Regions from separate parts of the Streptomyces sp. NPDC025833 genome, predicted to be linked through region 2. Evidence: riboswitches for the same ligand, from Rfam matches in the RefSeq annotation. Region 2 holds a riboswitch; each other region holds the start of a gene.
The links. Region 2 has a riboswitch for cyclic di-AMP ahead of ACZ4K2_RS07755 (transglycosylase family protein). Riboswitches for the same ligand answer to the same signal wherever they lie in the genome.
Positions count from the first base shown of each region.

Region 1: linked by a shared signal. The riboswitch ahead of ACZ4K2_RS13920 (transglycosylase SLT domain-containing protein) and the one ahead of ACZ4K2_RS07755 (transglycosylase family protein) in region 2 are both predicted to bind cyclic di-AMP.
Region 3: linked by a shared signal. The riboswitch ahead of ACZ4K2_RS15335 (M23 family metallopeptidase) and the one ahead of ACZ4K2_RS07755 (transglycosylase family protein) in region 2 are both predicted to bind cyclic di-AMP.
Region 4: linked by a shared signal. The riboswitch ahead of ACZ4K2_RS25170 (M23 family metallopeptidase) and the one ahead of ACZ4K2_RS07755 (transglycosylase family protein) in region 2 are both predicted to bind cyclic di-AMP.

Region 1 is NZ_JBVHNF010000007.1:115,195-119,313, forward strand. It holds gene fahA (fumarylacetoacetase) at 1-519, opposite strand, end outside; gene ACZ4K2_RS13915 (HAD family hydrolase) at 790-1,617, shown strand; gene ACZ4K2_RS13920 (transglycosylase SLT domain-containing protein) at 1,644-2,126, opposite strand; cyclic di-AMP (ydaO/yuaA leader) riboswitch at 2,132-2,303, opposite strand; gene ACZ4K2_RS13925 (polyprenyl synthetase family protein) at 2,896-3,906, shown strand.
Region 2 is NZ_JBVHNF010000004.1:67,144-71,262, forward strand. It holds gene eno (phosphopyruvate hydratase) at 1-1,034, opposite strand, end outside; gene ACZ4K2_RS07755 (transglycosylase family protein) at 1,345-2,127, opposite strand; cyclic di-AMP (ydaO/yuaA leader) riboswitch at 2,132-2,305, opposite strand; gene ACZ4K2_RS07760 (transglycosylase family protein) at 2,493-3,665, opposite strand; gene ACZ4K2_RS07765 (cytochrome P450 family protein) at 3,809-4,119, opposite strand, start outside.
Region 3 is NZ_JBVHNF010000008.1:19,568-23,686, reverse strand. It holds gene ACZ4K2_RS15350 (MarR family winged helix-turn-helix transcriptional regulator) at 1-291, opposite strand, end outside; gene ACZ4K2_RS15345 (dihydrofolate reductase family protein) at 423-1,556, shown strand; tRNA gene ACZ4K2_RS15340 (tRNA-Met) at 1,612-1,685, opposite strand; cyclic di-AMP (ydaO/yuaA leader) riboswitch at 1,996-2,162, shown strand; gene ACZ4K2_RS15335 (M23 family metallopeptidase) at 2,172-3,239, shown strand; gene ACZ4K2_RS15330 (aldo/keto reductase) at 3,309-4,119, shown strand, end outside.
Region 4 is NZ_JBVHNF010000014.1:118,650-122,768, forward strand. It holds gene ACZ4K2_RS25160 (M16 family metallopeptidase) at 1-550, shown strand, start outside; gene ACZ4K2_RS25165 (M16 family metallopeptidase) at 547-1,935, shown strand; cyclic di-AMP (ydaO/yuaA leader) riboswitch at 2,146-2,305, shown strand; gene ACZ4K2_RS25170 (M23 family metallopeptidase) at 2,318-3,073, shown strand; gene ACZ4K2_RS25175 (HPr family phosphocarrier protein) at 3,234-3,515, opposite strand; gene ACZ4K2_RS25180 (bifunctional acetate--CoA ligase family protein/GNAT family N-acetyltransferase) at 3,690-4,119, shown strand, end outside.

The DNA.
Region 1 (4,119 bases), on a different contig from region 2:
CTTGCGCTGCCCGGAGGGCCGTACGACGTCCGTGCCCGAGACGACCACGGTGCCGGAGCGGCCGTGGTAACCGATCGGCAGGTGCTTCCAGTTGGGGGTGAGGGAGTCCTCGGCGTCGGGGCGGAAGATCTGGCCGACGTTGCGGGCGTGGTGCTCCGAGGCGTAGAAGTCGACGTAGTCCGCCACTTCGAAGGGCAGGTGGAGGGCCACCTCGGACAGGGGGTGGAAGAACGGCTCCACCGTCTCGCGGTGCGCCGGGTCGGTGACCCAGGACGTGACGGCGCCGCGCACCTCCGACCAGGTGGTGCGGCCGGCCGCCAGCAGCGGGTTGAGGGTCGGCCGGGCGAGCAGCTCCCGGTGGGGCGAGCCGAGCGCCGCGGCCGTGGCGCCCGCGTCGAGGACGTGGTTCCCGAGTCGGACGCCGATCCTCCGCTCCGTGCCGCCGGAGGGCGTGAACACGCCGTAGGGGAGGTTGTGCGGGCCGAAGGGATCATCCTCGGGGACGTCGAAGGGGGGCATGGGGTGCTGCCTCACTCTCATCCGGGGCCATGCATGGCAGTGCGTTCCATGTGGTCGCGGCACACGTTACGGCTGTCCCACGTGTCTTGGGCAGTGCCTCCCGCTGTCCTCGGCAGGTCGCCCGCGCGGCGGCTCCCGGCCGATTCCCCCTTCCGCACGCGGAACTGGTCGTCATCGGGGCTCGGCCGAGGGGCACTTGGGGGCGAACAGCACGTAAGTATGGGGAAAGACCGGTGAGTCGGCCGGGCGAGGTGTCCGTATTCTCTGATCATGGACCCCTCCCCGGCATATGCACTGATCGCCACCGACCTGGACGGGACGCTGCTGCGCGGCGACGACACCGTCTCCGACCGGTCGCTCGCCGCGCTCGCGCGGGTGGCGCGCGCCGGTGCCCGGCACCTGGTGGTGACCGGGCGGCCGGCTCCCCGGGTGCGGCCGCTCCTCGCGGCCCTCGGCTGCACGGGGCCGGCGGTGTGCGGTCAGGGGGCGCAGGTCTACGACGCCGGGACGGACCGCCTGGTGTGGTCCGTCCGGCTGGACCGGGGGCTGGCGGAGGCCGCGCTCGGCAAGATCGAGGCGGAGGTGGGGCAGGTCTACGCGGCGGTCGACCAGGACGGCGTGGACGGGCTCACCCTCATCGAGCCCGGCTACCGGATGCCCCACCCGTCGCTGCCCGCGGTGCGGGTCGGCCGCCGCGACGACCTGTGGCGCCGCCCCATCAGCAAGGTCCTGCTGCGGCACGCCGTCCTGTCCGACGACGAGCTGGCGGCCGTGGCGCGCTCGGTGGTGGATTCGCTGGCCACGGTCACCATGTCGGGGCCGGGCACCGTGGAGCTGCAACCGAGCGGGGTGACGAAGGCGACCGGGCTCGCCCTGGCCGCCGAGCGGCTCGGGATCGGCGCGGAACGGGCGCTGGCCTTCGGCGACATGCCCAACGACGTCCCGATGTTCGACTGGGCCGGGCGGGGTGTCGCCATGGCCAACGCGCACCCCGAACTCAAGGCGGTGGCCGACGAGGTCACCTTGTCCAACGAGGACGACGGCATCGCCGTCGTCCTCGAAAGACTGTTCCCGTCCGACCGGCCGGCCTTCCGGTAGCTCCCGTCAGGCCGGCCCGCCGGCCGTCAGTACGCGCTGGACACGTTGTCGATCGAGCCGTACCGGGCGGCCGCGTAGTTGCAGGCGGCGGTGATGTTCGCGACCGGGTCGTAGATGTTGAAGGACGTTCCGGCGACGTGGTACGCGTTGAACGTCGGGTCGATGACCTGGAGCAGTCCCTTGGACGGGATGCCCTTGGCGGCGTTGGAGTCCCAGAGGTTGATGGCCGAGGGGTTGCCCGACGACTCCCGCATGACGTTGCGGTAGATGCCGTTGTAGGTGCCCGGGATGCGCTTCTCGGCCATGATCGCGAGCGACTGGCGGATCCAGCCGTCGAGGTTGTTCGTGTACCCGGCGGACACGGCCGTCGTGGTGCCGGTGGGGGCGGCGGAGGCGCTGGTCGCGCCGACGACCGGCAGGGCGAGGACGGCGGCACCGGTGCCGGCGGCGGCCAGGGTGCGGACGAGGCGGGTGTTCCGGGTACGGCGGGGCTGAACGGCTGCAGGCATGGCGGTGTTCCTCTCCGGCGCCTGCGAGGTGAGCTGTCGGGTTCGGGCGGGGAGGTGCCCGGCCGTGCCCCGAAGGAGGCACGGCTTCACCCCGAGCCGTCCCGGGCGGCGAATGCCGTCCGGACCGGCGACTTACCTGGGTCCCCCGCTCCTGCCGTGCGAATGAGTTCGTGGATGGGTATGCGGGCGGCGGCAGGATTCGGCGTCCGCCCGACGGCCCGGAACGTATGCGAGAGCACATGCCGGGAACAAGGGCCGGTTTCACACAACGTGCGATTTGACCTTGATCGACAGCGTATGGGGTGCTTGATCCTTTGCGATCGCCAACCCTCAACTCGCTTACGGGGCGCGAAGATGGAGGGGTTTCGGCGGGCCGTCCGTGACGACGGGGAGAGTGACCCAACTCACGAAATAGCAAAATACGCTAATTCAGACATGAGGGATGAGTGGGATTCGGGCCCGAAGTCCGCGTGGTGATGGAATCCGCGGCGCGACGCTCACCGGTCTCGCGTCGATCGACAGGGGCCGGTGGGCCGAAAAGGGTGCGGAGAGGTGGCGACACAGTGCCCGGATTACTGTTAAGTCGGTAAATGTCCGTTCTTACTATGTGATCAAAACCATGCCGGTCCTGGTCCGATACCGCCCAGGCTGGACCGGTGGGCGCTATCGGTGATCGAAACAGGACCGGATACGCTGACTTGAGTGATGGCAGCGACCTATCGACAAACCGTGTAATCGCCAGCAGACACCAGCAGACAGGAGACCCCTCGTGACCGTCGTCGGGCCGTTCGGGCTGAGCGTGCGGGACCAGGCTCTGGAAGCCGATGTCCAGGCCGGATTGACGGCTGTCGAGGAAGGCTTGCTCGATGCCACCAAGAGCGAGGTCCCGTTCATCACGGAGGCCGCGCAGCACTTGGTCCGTGCGGGCGGGAAACGATTCCGGCCACTGCTGGTGATGCTCGCGGCCCAGTTCGGCGACCCCTACGCGCCGGGCATCGTGCCGTCGGCGGTGGTCGTGGAGCTGACCCACCTGGCGACGCTCTACCACGACGACGTCATGGACGAGGCGGCCGTCCGCCGCGGCGTGGACAGCGCCAACGCGCGCTGGGGCAACTCCGTCGCGGTCCTCACCGGGGACTTCCTCTTCGCCCGCGCCTCCCAGATCCTCGCCGACCTCGGCCCGGAGGCGGTCCGGGTGCAGGCCTTGGCGTTCGAACGGCTGGTCACCGGCCAGATCCTGGAGACCGCGGGTCCCTCGGACGGGCGTGACCCGGTCGAGCACTACCTGGACGTGCTCGCCGGCAAGACGGGCTCCCTGGTGGCGGTGGCCTGCCGGTTCGGCGCGATGATGTCCGGCGCCGACGAGACGGTCGTCGACGTGCTCACCCAGTACGGCGAGCGGCTCGGGGTCGCCTTCCAGCTCGCGGACGACGTACTGGACATCGCCTCCGACTCCCACGAGTCCGGCAAGACCCCGGGCACCGACCTGCGCGAGGGCATCCCGACCCTGCCGGTGCTCCGGCTGCGCGAGCGGGCGGCCAAGCTGGGGCTGGCCGAGGACGTCGCGCTGTGCGAACTGCTGGCCTCCGATCTCACCGACGACGCCCGGCTCGCCGAGGCGCTGGCCGGCCTGCGCGCGCACCCCGCGCTGGAGCAGGCCCGCCGGGACACGGTCCGCTACGCGCAGGAGGCGCGGGCCGTACTGGCCCCGCTGCGCGAGTGCGACGCCAAGGCAGCGCTGGTGGAACTGTGCGACGCGGTGGTCCACCGCGCCGGCTGACCCGGCCGGGCGCGGCCCGCGCCCCCGGCGCCCTCCCACCGCGCCCCCTCATCGCACGTCCCGCCGAGCCCGTGACGCTCCACCGGCCCGTGACGCTCCGCCGAGCCCCCAGCGCGCCGCGGAGCCCGGGCGTACGCCCCTCACCGCGCGTCTCACCGACCACCGGGGCACGCCCCCACCGCGCGCACCTCTCCCGCCCCGGGCGCACACCCA
Region 2 (4,119 bases):
GTGAGCGAACCGATCTGGTTCACCTTGACCAGCAGGGCGTTGGCCGCGCCGTCCTCGATGCCGCGCGCGAGACGCTCGGGGTTGGTGACGAACAGGTCGTCGCCGACGAGCTGGACCTTGTCGCCGAGCTTGTCGGTGATGACCTTCCAGCCGGCCCAGTCGTCCTCGAACAGCGGGTCCTCGATGGAGACGAGCGGGTAGGCCGCGACGAGCTCCTCGTAGTACTCCGTCATCTCGGCGGCGGAGCGCTCCTTGCCCTCGAAGAGGTACTTGCCGTCCTTGTAGAACTCGGAGGCGGCCACGTCGAGCGCGAGGGCGATCTGCTGGCCGGGGACGTAGCCGGCCTCCTTGATCGCTTCGAGGATGAGGTCGAGGGCCTCGCGGTTGGAGCCGAGGTTCGGGGCGAAGCCGCCCTCGTCGCCGAGGCCGGTGGCCAGGCCCTTGCCCTTCAGGACCTTCTTCAGGGTGTGGTAGACCTCGGTGCCCCAGCGCAGGGCCTCGGAGAAGGACTCCGCGCCGATCGGGGCGATCATGAACTCCTGGATGTCCACGTTGGAGTCGGCGTGCGAGCCGCCGTTCAGGATGTTCATCATCGGCACCGGCAGCAGGTGCGCGTTGGGGCCGCCCAGGTAGCGGAAGAGGGGGAGGTCGCTGGCCTCGGAGGCGGCGTGGGCCACGGCGAGCGAGACGCCGAGGATCGCGTTGGCGCCGAGGGAGCCCTTGTTGTCGGTGGCGTCCAGGTCGAACATGGCCTGGTCGATCAGGCGCTGCTCGGTGGCGTCGTAGCCGACCAGCTCCGGGCCGATCTGCTCGATGACGGCGAGGACGGCCTTCTCGACGCCCTTGCCGTGGTAGCGGTTCGGGTCACCGTCGCGCAGCTCGATGGCCTCGAAGGCGCCCGTCGAGGCGCCGGACGGGACGGCGGCACGACCCGTGCTGCCGTCGTCGAGGCCGACCTCGACCTCGACCGTGGGGTTGCCTCGGGAGTCCAGGATTTCCCGGGCTACGACGACGTCGATGGACGGCACGAGCATCTCCTTCTTGGATGTGACGCTGGAAGTGCGGGGCTGGTGTGCCTTGCGCCTAGAGCCTAACCGTCCGGGGGGCGCCGGCCACCGACCGACCGCCCCGTGGACAAGCCGACGATATCTTTTGTTTCTGCACGAAACAAAGAGATCCGGTGAACTCCCGTCCGTGGCGGGCACGAAAAAGCCCCGTCCCGGTGCGTACGGGGGAACACGCACCGGGACGGGGACCCGTGGGGACGGGGGGTGGCCCGCACGGGGGCCCGCGGGTGGCCCGCGCGGGTGCGCGGGCCCCGTGGTCCGGCTCGGCGGCCGGAGGTCACTTCAGGTGGAGCTGCTGACCGGGGTAGATGAGGTCGGCGTTGTCGACGATGTCCTTGTTCAGCTCGAACAGCTTGCTCCAGCCGCCCTCGACGTGGTGCGCCGCGGCGATGGTGCCGAGGGTGTCGCCGGCGACCACCTTGTACTCGCCGTCGCCCTTCTGCACCTTCTTGCCGGTCGGGGTGGTGACGGTCTTCCCGCCCTGGCCGCCGCCGGTGGACGGAGAAGCGGCCGGGCGCTCGGCGGAGCGGGAGGCGGCCTGCCCGTCGGTGGAGCGGGAGGAGGTGCCGCCGCCCGAGCCGGAGTTCGAGGAGGAACCGGTGTTCGACGAGTAAACCGAGTTGGAGGTGGAGCCGGAGTTGGAGGTGGAGCCGGAGTTCGAGGTGCTCGGCGCGGAGCCGTTGTAGGCGGCGCCCGACAGACCGGTGCCGCACACCGGCCAGGCACCCTTGCCCTGGGACGCGAGCACCTTCTCGGCGACGGCTATCTGCTGGCCCTTGGAGGCCTGGTCGGCCTGCGCGGCGTACTGGGTGCCGCCGTACGCGGCCCAGGTGGAGGCGGAGAACTGGAGACCGCCGTAGTAGCCGTTGCCGGTGTTGATGGCCCAGTTGCCGCCGGACTCGCACTGGGCGACCGCGTCCCACTCGGAGGTGGTGGCGGCGGAGGCGTTGCCGGCCGCCATGAGCGGGGCGGCGACGGCGGCGCCGGTGACACCGGCCAGCGCGACGGCGCGGACGGCCTTGGACGGACGGCGGTGCTTGCCCTTACCGGTAAACAGCATGAGTCGATCCCCTCACCGACGCCTACGAGGTGAGCTGTCGGGTTCGGGCCGAATGAGTTGCCCGGCCGCATTCCCGCTGACGCGGAATGCGGCTTCACCCCCAGCCGGTGCCAGCTTCAACCGCTGGTCCCGGCGCTAACCTTGGGTCCCCCGCTCCTGCCTACGGCGCTTGACGCGACGACTGTTCCCGGGACGGCCGCTGGCAGGATTCGGCGTGGCGGCCGCCGGGGCCCGTGGTGACGAGCGGCCTCGACCGTAGACACGGGCTCGGCGGAATTTCAAAGACGATCAGGGCTTCTGAGATCCATCCCACACTTTCGCCAATCCGGACATCATGGCGCTAAACGGGACGTCAACTCGTGTTGCTACGCGCCCTTTTCGCCCCCTACTTCCAGGGTCTGACCGGCACTGATCCGATTCGGGTCCGCTCCGACGGCCTTCTTGTTGTGGGCGTACAGCGCGTGCCACCCGCCGTCGACCTCAAGGGAGTCGGCGATGCCGGTGAGGGTGTCGCCGGCGCGGACGGTGTAGCTGCCCTGCGCGCGGGAGGCGTGCCGCCCGCCATTGGCCATGTCCTGACCGTTTGTCACGTTTTCGTCCGCATGTGTGCCGCGGTGACGTCCGCCACTGCCGAGCGCCCCGGTGTCGACCAGGCTCCACGACCCGGCGGCCGCGGGGGCGCTGCTCTCGGGCGTGGCGCCCCCGGGGAGGCCGTACTCGGTCCCCGCGTCCGGAGTGGCCGTGGGCGTGCCGCCGGTCTCCCGCGGGGTCCCGGCGTCCCCGGTGGGCGAATCGCCGGGTTCGGGGGTGTGTGTCGTGGTGGATCCGCTGTCCTTGCCGGCGCCCTTGCCCTTCTCCGGGGCGGGCGTGCCGGTCTTGCCCGGGGTGGCCCCGGTGCCGCCGCCCGCGTCGGCCCGGTCGCTCGTGCCGGTACCGGTACCGGTGCTGGTGCCGGTGCTCGGGGAGGACGGCGAGTCGGGCAGGCCCGACGAGCCGGAGGTACCGGGCGTGCCGGAGGGAGTCGGGCTGCCGGAGGGGTCGGGGCTGCCGGACGTGCCGGCGGTGCCGGTGCCTGCGTCCGAACCGGCCGAGTCGCCCCGCCCGTCGCCGTCACCGGAGCCGGTGGAGCCGCCGATGCCCGTGTCGACTTCCGCGGAGGTCGCCTTGGAGGTCAGGCCGGACAGCAGGGCGCAGGTGGCCCACGGGGTGGTGCCCCGGTCGGCGAGGATCTTCTCGGCGACGGCGATCTGCTGGAGCCGGCTGGCCTGGTCGGCGCTGGCCGCGTACTGGCCGCCGCCGTACCGGTCCCAGTCGTCCTGCGAGATCTGCAGGCCGCCGAAGTACCCGTTGCCGGTGTCCGCGCTCCAGGAGCCGCCGCTCTCGCACTCGGCCACCTTGTCCCACGTGGTGCCCTCGGCCGCGTCGGCGCTCGCCGCGCCGAGCAGCGGAATGGCGATGGCGGAGCCGGTCACACCGGCCGCGACGAGGAGAGCCGGGGCCTGGCGGGGCCGACGGTGTCGGCCGTTCCCGGAGAGCATGCGGAAGCCTTTCGAGCGACAGCAGGACCGGCGCGGCGGATGGTTCCGCCCGCCGCGCTGAGGGGTGAACGTATCGGCACACGATCACTTGTCACAAGTTCATGCCGCACAGATCACGTGAAGATCACATAGTTGAAAGAGTGTCACCTTCCGCGGAGGTCCTGTGCCCGGGCGGGGGGCGTGAACTCCACCGGCAGCGTGCGCAGGCCCCGCATGATGAGCCCGCCGCGCCAGCGCAGCTCGGCCGGGTCGACGGCCGTCCGCAGGTCGGGCAGCCGGGTGAGCAGGGTCGCGAGCGCGGTCTGGCCCTCCAGGCGGGCGAGCGGTGCGCCGAGGCAGTAGTGGATGCCGTGGCCGTAGCCGAGGTGCTGGTTGTCGCGGCGGGCGAGGTCCAGCACGTCCGGGTCGGCGAACCGCTCCGGGTCGCGGTCGGCGGCGGCGAGCACCACCAGCA
Region 3 (4,119 bases), on a different contig from region 2:
GCCGCGCCTGTCCCGGTCGCAGTTCTCCCGGCGCACCAGGCCGTCCCGCTCCAGCCGGGTCACCGCGTACGTCAGCCGGCTGCGCGTGATCTTCAGCGTCTCGGCCAGGTCGGTCATGCGCAGCCGCCGGCCGGGCGCGTCGGAGAGGTTGGCCAGCACCGAGTAGAACAGGTGCGGCATGCCGCCCTCCTGCTGGAGCTGCCGGTCGATCGCGTCCTCCAGGAGGCGGGAGGCGGCGATGTAGGCGCGCCAGGCGCGCTGCTCCTCGGGGCTGAGCCAGCGGGTCGTCATGCGGCCAGTGTAGGTTTGTTTCAAACTTGAACCAAGCCGGTCACACCGCCCGGTGATCCACCCTTTCCGCCGCCGGCCCCCCGCCGGCCGACCGCTCCCGCGGCCGGCCGCCTCCGGAAGAGAGAGTGCCGATGCCCCTGCCGTACGTGCTGCTGTCCGCCGCCGTCTCCCTCGACGGCTACCTGGACGACACCGGCCCCGAACGGCTCCTGCTGTCCGGCCCGGCCGACTTCGACCGCGTCGACGCGGAGCGGGCCCTCGCCGACGCCGTCCTCGTCGGCGCCGGCACGATCCGTGCCGACGACCCCCGGCTGCTGGTGAACTCCGCCGAGCGGCGCGCTGCCCGGCGCGCGGAGGGCCGGCCGGAGTACCCGCTGAAGGTCGCCGTCACCGGCTCCGGCGACCTCGATCCGGACGCCCGCTTCTGGCACACCGGCGGCGAGAAGGCCGTCTACACGACCGACGGGGGTGCGGAGCGGGCCGCCCGCCGCCTCGGGCACGCCGCCGACGTCGTCCCCCTCGGCCCCGCCCTGGACTGGCGCGCCCTGCTGGAGCACCTGCACGACGTGCGCGGGGTCGGGCGGCTGATGGTCGAGGGCGGCGGCACGGTCCACACCCAGCTCCTGCGGCAGGGGCTCGCCGACGAGCTCCAACTGGTCCTCGCCCCGCTGTTCGTCGGCGACCCCGCGGCGCCCCGGCTGTTCGGGCCGGGCGGCTACCAGGGCGGACGGCTGCGGCTGCTCGACACCCGGCGGATCGAGGACGTCGTCCTGGTCCGCTACGCGCCCACCGCCCCCGGCACGGGCACGGTCCCCGTCGCCGCCGACCGCCACTGGCTGCGCACCGCGTGCCGCCTCGCGGCGCTCTGCCCGCCTTCGGGGACGGCGTTCAGCGTGGGCGCGGTCGTGGTCGCCGCGGACGGCACGGAGCTGGCCCGCGGCCACTCGCGCGAGGGCGGCGACCCCGTGGTGCACGCCGAGGAGGCGGCCCTCGCGAAGATCGACGCGGCGGACCCGCGGCTGGCCGGTGCCACGGTCTACAGCAGTCTCGAACCCTGTGCCCGCCGTGCCTCCCGCCCCGCCCCCTGCGCCGAGCTGATCCTGCGGGCCGGGGTGCGCCGGGTGGTCACCGCCTGGCGCGAACCCGACACGTTCGTGGCCGGCGCCGACGGCACGGGACTCCTGACCGCCGCCGGGGTCCGGGTCGTCGTCCTGCCCGAACTGGAGGCCCTCGCCAAGGCGCCCAACGCCCACCTGCCGGACTGAACGCGAAAACACCCGGGGCCCGGAATCCAATGGATTCCGGGCCCCGGGCCTTCAGTAGCGGGGACAGGATTTGAACCTGCGACCTCTGGGTTATGAGCCCAGCGAGCTACCGAGCTGCTCCACCCCGCGTCGTTGTGTGACCAGCATACGTCATCCGCGGGGCGCTCCGCACATCGGTTTCCCCGGCCCCCGAGAACCGTGACTTTGGGTGACCAGTCGAGCGCCGTACGCATCACCGCTGAGTCACCATCAAAACCGTCGGTGACTACTGAACGCTTCCATGCCGCGGTCAACTCGCCCTTTTTGGCGGAGTAGTGGGTGATGGATCCGTCGCGGAAAACGTCGATGATCAAGCCGGACGGGCTTGGAAAGTCACTGGCGGGTCTATTAACGTTCGATAACGCAGCGCGGTCGTCCCAGCCGTCACCCGAGACGGCTCCGTGCGCATGCGCCTAATCCCGCAAGGGAGCCGGGGAACCACTACTTTGGGGTGAATCACGCGGATACGGCCGTGAACTCGCGGAGTCCACGACCGGTATACGCGCGTAGGAGACCTTCCTGCTCCGAACCCGTCAGCTAACCCGGTAGGCGGAGGAAGGAAAGGAGTACGCCCGCGTGGCGTCCAACCGGCCTGTTCCCGAAGCCCCGTTCACCCCGGCCCAGCGCGAGCCCGACACCTTCGGCTACGGCGCCTACCGCGCCGAGGAGGGGCCCTGGGAGGAATGGAATCCCACCGAGGACTCCGTCACCCCGGTCCGCGGCCGGCACCGCGTCGCCAAGCAGCGCGGCGGCTTCGCGCGCAGCTCCACCGTCCTCGGCGTCGGCGTGATCGCCGCGGTCGGCGCGGGCGGCATGGCGAGCGCCAACACCGGCAAGCCGCCGGTCTCCCTCACCCTGCCCGACCTGCCCTCCGTCGGCTCGCTCCTCGGTGACGAGGCCGAGCAGGCCCCCGAGGCCGTGGCCACCACGCTCAGCACCGTCGCCGTGGACTCCGCCGCCGACGACGCGCGGTCCGGCGACGCCGGCGAGACCCTGCGCAACCGGATCATGGCCCAGGCCGAGCAGCAGCAGGGCCAGGCCGAGAGCAGGGCCACCGCCGCCGCGTTCGCCGCCGCCCGCAAGCAGAGCGCCGACGCGGCCGCCGAAGCGGAGCGGGCCGCCGCCGTCCAGGCCGCCGCCGCGAAGGAGAAGGCGGAGGCCGCCGCCGAGAAGGCCGAGGCCGAGGCGAAGCGGAAGGCGGCGGCGGCGGCCGAGGCGAAGCGGCTGGCGGAGCTGGCCAAGCAGTACGCGCTGCCGACCTCCGCCTACACGCTCACCTCGACGTTCGGCCAGGCCGGTTCGATGTGGTCCTCCGGCCACCACACCGGCCTCGACTTCGCCGCCCCCACGGGCACCCTGATCAAGGCCGTCCACGGCGGCACGATCACCGAGGCGGGCTGGGCCGGGGCCTACGGCTACCGGACGATCCTCACCCTGGACGACGGCACCGAGGTGTGGTTCTGCCACCAGTCCTCGATCAACGTCTCCGCCGGCCAGCGGGTCGCCACCGGCGAGGTCATCGGCCGCGTCGGCGCCACCGGCAACGTCACCGGCCCCCACCTGCACCTGGAGGTCCACCCGGGCGGCCAGCCCTCCGGCATCGACCCGATGGCGTGGCTGCGCGACAAGGGCCTCAACCCCTGATCCGCCTCCTCGGCGAACCCGGCGCCGGCGACGGGATGCGATCGTCCCCCGCCGGCGTTGACGTGACGTATGACGTCACTTCGTGAACTCGGCACTTCCGACCTCGAGGTCTTCCCGCTGTCGCTCGGCGGCAACGTGTTCGGCTGGACCGCCGACGAGCAGGCCTCCTTCGCCGTCCTCGACGCCTACGCGGCGGCGGGCGGCAACTTCATCGACACCGCCGACTCCTACACCGCCTGGATCGAGGGCAACCAGGGCGGCGAGTCGGAGACGATCATCGGCAGGTGGGTCAAGGCGCGCGGCAACCGCGCCGACGTCGTCATCGCGACCAAGGTCGGCCAGCACCCGGACCACCAGGGGCTGTCCGCCGCCACCATCAAGGCGGCCGCCGACGCCTCCCTGCGCCGCCTGGGCACCGACCACATCGACCTCTACTACACCCACTTCGACCAGCCCGAGGTGCCCGTCGAGGAGATCATCGGCGCGCTGGACGAGCTGGTGAAGGCCGGAAAGGTCCGGCACATCGCCGCCTCCAACATCACCGCGGAGCGCCTGGAGGAGTCCCTCGACTTCTCCGACCGCGAGGGACTCGCCCGCTACGTCGCCCTCCAGCCGCACTACAACCTGGTCTCCCGCGACACCTACGAGGGCCCCTTGCAGGACCTCGTCGCCCGCGAGGGCCTGTCCGCCGTCCCGTACTTCGCGCTCGCCGCCGGCTTCCTCACCGGCAAGTACCGGCCCGGCGCGACCGTCGACAGCGCCCGCGCCGGCCGGGCCCGGGAGTACGCGGAGTCCGAGCGCGGCCCGCGGGTCCTCGCGGCACTGGACGAGGTCGCCGCGGCCCACGAGGCCCCGGTCGCCACGGTCGCCCTCGCCTGGC
Region 4 (4,119 bases), on a different contig from region 2:
CGTCCTCGGCGGCGGCGAGTCCTCCCGGCTGTACAACCGGCTGGTGCGCCGCGACCGCACGGCCGTCGCCGCCGGCTTCGGCCTGCTGCGCCTGGCCGGCGCGCCCTCCATGGGCTGGCTGGACGTGAAGACCTCCGGTGACGTCGAGGTGCCGGTCATCGAGACCGCCATCGACGAGGAGCTGGCCCGGTTCGCCGAGGAGGGCCCCACGCCCGAGGAGATGGAGCGGGCCCAGGCGCAGCTCGAGCGCGAGTGGCTGGACCGGCTCGGCACGGTGGCCGGCCGCGCCGACGAACTGTGCCGGTACGCCGTCCTGTTCGGCGACCCGCAGCTCGCCCTGACCGCGGTGAAGCGCGTCCTCGAGGTCACCCCGGAGGAGGTCCGGGAGATCGCCGCGGCGCGCCTGCGGCCCGACAACCGCGCGGTCCTCGTCTACGAGCCGAAGTCCCCGGAGTCCGCCGAGGACGCCGGGGTCCCCGACGACCCGGAGCGGGAAGCCACCGTAGAGGCGGGCCGCGACGAGACCGAGAACGAGGAGACGGCCAAGTGACCGAGCTCGCCACCATGGAGTTCCACCCCCAGCCGCAGCCGGGCGAGGCCAGGCCGTGGGCGTTCCCGGCCCCCGAGCGCGGCACGCTGGACAACGGCCTGACGGTGCTGCGCTGCCACCGCCCCGGCCAGCAGGTCGTGGCCGTCGAGGTGCTGCTGGACGCCCCCCTGGACGCCGAACCGGCCGGCCTGGACGGCGTCGCCACGATCATGGCGCGGGCCTTCTCGGAGGGCACCGACCGGCACTCCGCCGAGGAGTTCGCCGCGGAACTGGAGCGCGCGGGGGCCACCCTCGACGCACACGCCGACCACCCCGGCGTCCGGCTCAGCCTGGAGGTCCCGGCCTCCCGGCTGGCCAAGGGCCTCGGCCTGCTGGCCGACGCGCTGCGCGCGCCCGCCTTCGCCGAGAGCGAGGTCGAGCGGCTGGTGCGCAACCGCCTGGACGAGATCCCGCACGAGCTGGCCAACCCCGCCCGCCGGGCCGCCAAGGAGCTGTCCAAGGAGCTGTTCCCGGCCGCCTCGCGCATGTCGCGTCCGCGCCAGGGCACCGAGGAGACGGTCGAGAAGGTCGACGCGGCGGCCGTGCGCGCGTTCTACGACCGCCACGTGCGGCCCGCCACGGCCACCGCGGTGGTCGTCGGCGACCTCACCGGCATCGACCTCGACGCCCTGCTCGGCGAGACGCTGGGCGCCTGGACCGGCACCCCGGGCGAGCCCCGTCCGGTGCCCCCGGTGACCGCCGAGGACACCGGGCGCGTGGTCATCGTGGACCGGCCCGGCGCCGTCCAGACGCAGCTCCTCATCGGCCGGGTCGGCCCCGACCGGCACGACCGCGTGTGGCCCGCCCAGGTGCTCGGCACGTACTGCCTCGGCGGCACGCTCACCTCGCGCCTGGACCGCGTGCTGCGCGAGGAGAAGGGCTACACCTACGGCGTGCGGTCCTTCGGCCAGGTCCTGCGGTCCGCGCCGGACGGCACGGGCGCCTCGATGCTCGCCATCAGCGGCTCCGTGGACACCCCCAACACGGGCCCGGCGCTGGACGACCTGTGGAAGGTGCTGCGCACCGTCGCGGCGGAGGGCCTGACCGACGCCGAGCGGGACGTCGCCGTGCAGAACCTCGTCGGTGTGGCGCCGCTCAAGTACGAGACGGCGCTGGCCGTCGCGAGCACGCTGGCCGACCAGGTCGAGCAGCACCTGCCCGACGACTTCCAGGCGACGCTGTACCGGCAGCTGGCCGCCACGGGCACGGTGGAGGCCACCGCGGCCGTGGTGAACGCCTTCCCGGTGGACCGCCTGGTGACGGTCCTCGTCGGTGACGCCGCGCAGATCAAGGCGCCGGTGGAGGCGCTCGGCATCGGTGAGGTGACCGTGGTCGCGGCCGAGTGACGGACCGTGCGCGAGGGGCCCTGACGACCTACGGTCCGTCAGGGCCCCTGCCGTTCCACTCGCTTCCCCAGATGCCCGTTTTGGGGCGGAGGTTGCCTGTCTGCCCTGTGGGATGCGCTACAAAAGGCCGGATCTGTTTGAGGATCGAAAGCACGCCCGCTTAGCGTCTTCCAGGCTGTCCGTCAGGCAGTGCGCCGCACCCGCGGCACCGGACAGCCATCGCCGAGTCCCCGTAGGCGCGAGCCAGGGGAGCCGGGGACCCACCGTCCCTGGGGTGAATCGGGCGCCCGCGCGGAAGCGAGGGGGCCCGTAGGAGACCTTCCTGCTCCGAACCCGTCAGCTAACCCGGTAGGCGAGAGGGAAGGAAAGGACCAGTCACTTCATGGCGTTCACGCGCGCCACCGGGAAGCACCGCAAGCCCGGCCGGGTCAAGCGGACGACCGCTCAGGCGGCCGGCATCGCGGCCCTCACCACCACCGGTGTGATCGGCACCCTCGCCGCCTCCCCGGCGCATGCCGCGGCGAACCCCGCGGAGCAGACCGGCCTCCTTCCGGTCCTCGCCGCGAGCGACGACGTGGCCGAGCAGATCGACGCGCAGGCCGCCGCCCAGCAGCAGGCCGCCGACGAGCAGGCGGCCGAGGAGGCCGCGGCGAAGGCGGCCGCCGAGCGGGCCGAGGAGATCCGCGCGGCCGAGGCCCGTGCCGCCCGCGCGGCCGAGCGCAAGCGGCTGAACACCTTTGTCGCCCCCGTCGCGCAGTCCTACGTCTCGACGGCCTACCAGGCCGGCAGCTCCCTGTGGTCCTCCGGTTCGCACACCGGCATCGATTTCCACGCGGCCAGCGGCACCACCGTCCACGCGGTGGGTTCCGGCACGGTCGTCTCCACGGGCTGGGGCGGCGCGTACGGCAACCAGGTCGTCATCCGGATGGCCGACGGCCTGTACACCCAGTACGGGCACCTGTCCTCGATCGGTGTCACGGCGGGCCAGCAGGTCGTCCCGGGCCAGCAGATCGGCCTCTCCGGCGCCACCGGCAACGTCACCGGCCCGCACCTGCACTTCGAGGCGCGGACCGGCCCCGACTACGGCTCCGACATCGACCCCGTCGCCTACCTCCGCAACCACGGCGTGCACATCTGACCCGCGCGCGGCACACGGACATGGCGCAGGCCCCGGCTCACCGAGCCGGGGCCTGCGCCATGTCCGCACCGGGCCGGGAGCGCCGGAAAGGGCGGTCCGGCCGGCCGGAGAACGCGGGAGCCGCGCCGCCCGGTACGGACGGCGCGGCTCCCGGTGCTGCTCAGACGGTCTCGGGCAGCTCGTCCAGGCCCTCGGAGACCAGCTTGGCCAGACGGTCCAGGGCGGCGTCCGCGCCCTCGGCCTCGGAGGCGAGGACGATCTCCTCGCCACCCTTCGCGCCCAGGCCCAGGACGGCCAGCATGGAGGCCGCGTTGACGGGGTCGCCCCCGGCCTTGGCGATCGTCACCGGGACGCCGGTGGCCGTGGCGGCTCGGACGAAGAGGGAGGCGGGGCGGGCGTGGAGACCCTCGGCCCAGCCGACGTTGACGCGGCGCTCAGCCATGTGATGCTGCCCTTCAGTGCTCAGGTTGTCTAGACCAGTTTCCCACATCGTGAAGCGTGCCCGGGCCGGATCTCCGGACCGGCCCGGTGTGCCGTACGGCGGCCCCGGCCCGGCCGCCCGCCGGGCCCGGCACGGTTCGCGCCGCACACCGGCGCGCGCCGTACTCTGGGGCCCATGCAGACCTCGGCGGACCGGCAGGACCGGCACCAGTACCCCGCCCACTGGGAGGCGGACGTGGTGCTGCGCGACGGCGGCACCGCACGCATCAGGCCCATCACGGCCGACGACGCCGACCGCCTCGTCAGTTTCTACGAACAGGTCTCGGACGAGTCGAAGTACTACCGCTTCTTCGCACCGTACCCACGGCTCTCCGCCAAGGACGTTCACCGCTTCACACACCACGACTTCGTGGACCGGGTGGGGCTCGCCGCCACCATCGGCGGCGAGTTCATCGCCACCGTACGCTACGACCGCATAGGCGCCGACGGCATGCCCGCCTCCGCACCCGCGGACGAGGCTGAGGTCGCCTTCCTGGTCCAGGACGCCCACCACGGCCGGGGAGTCGCCTCCGCCCTGCTGGAGCACATCGCCGCCGTCGCGCGCG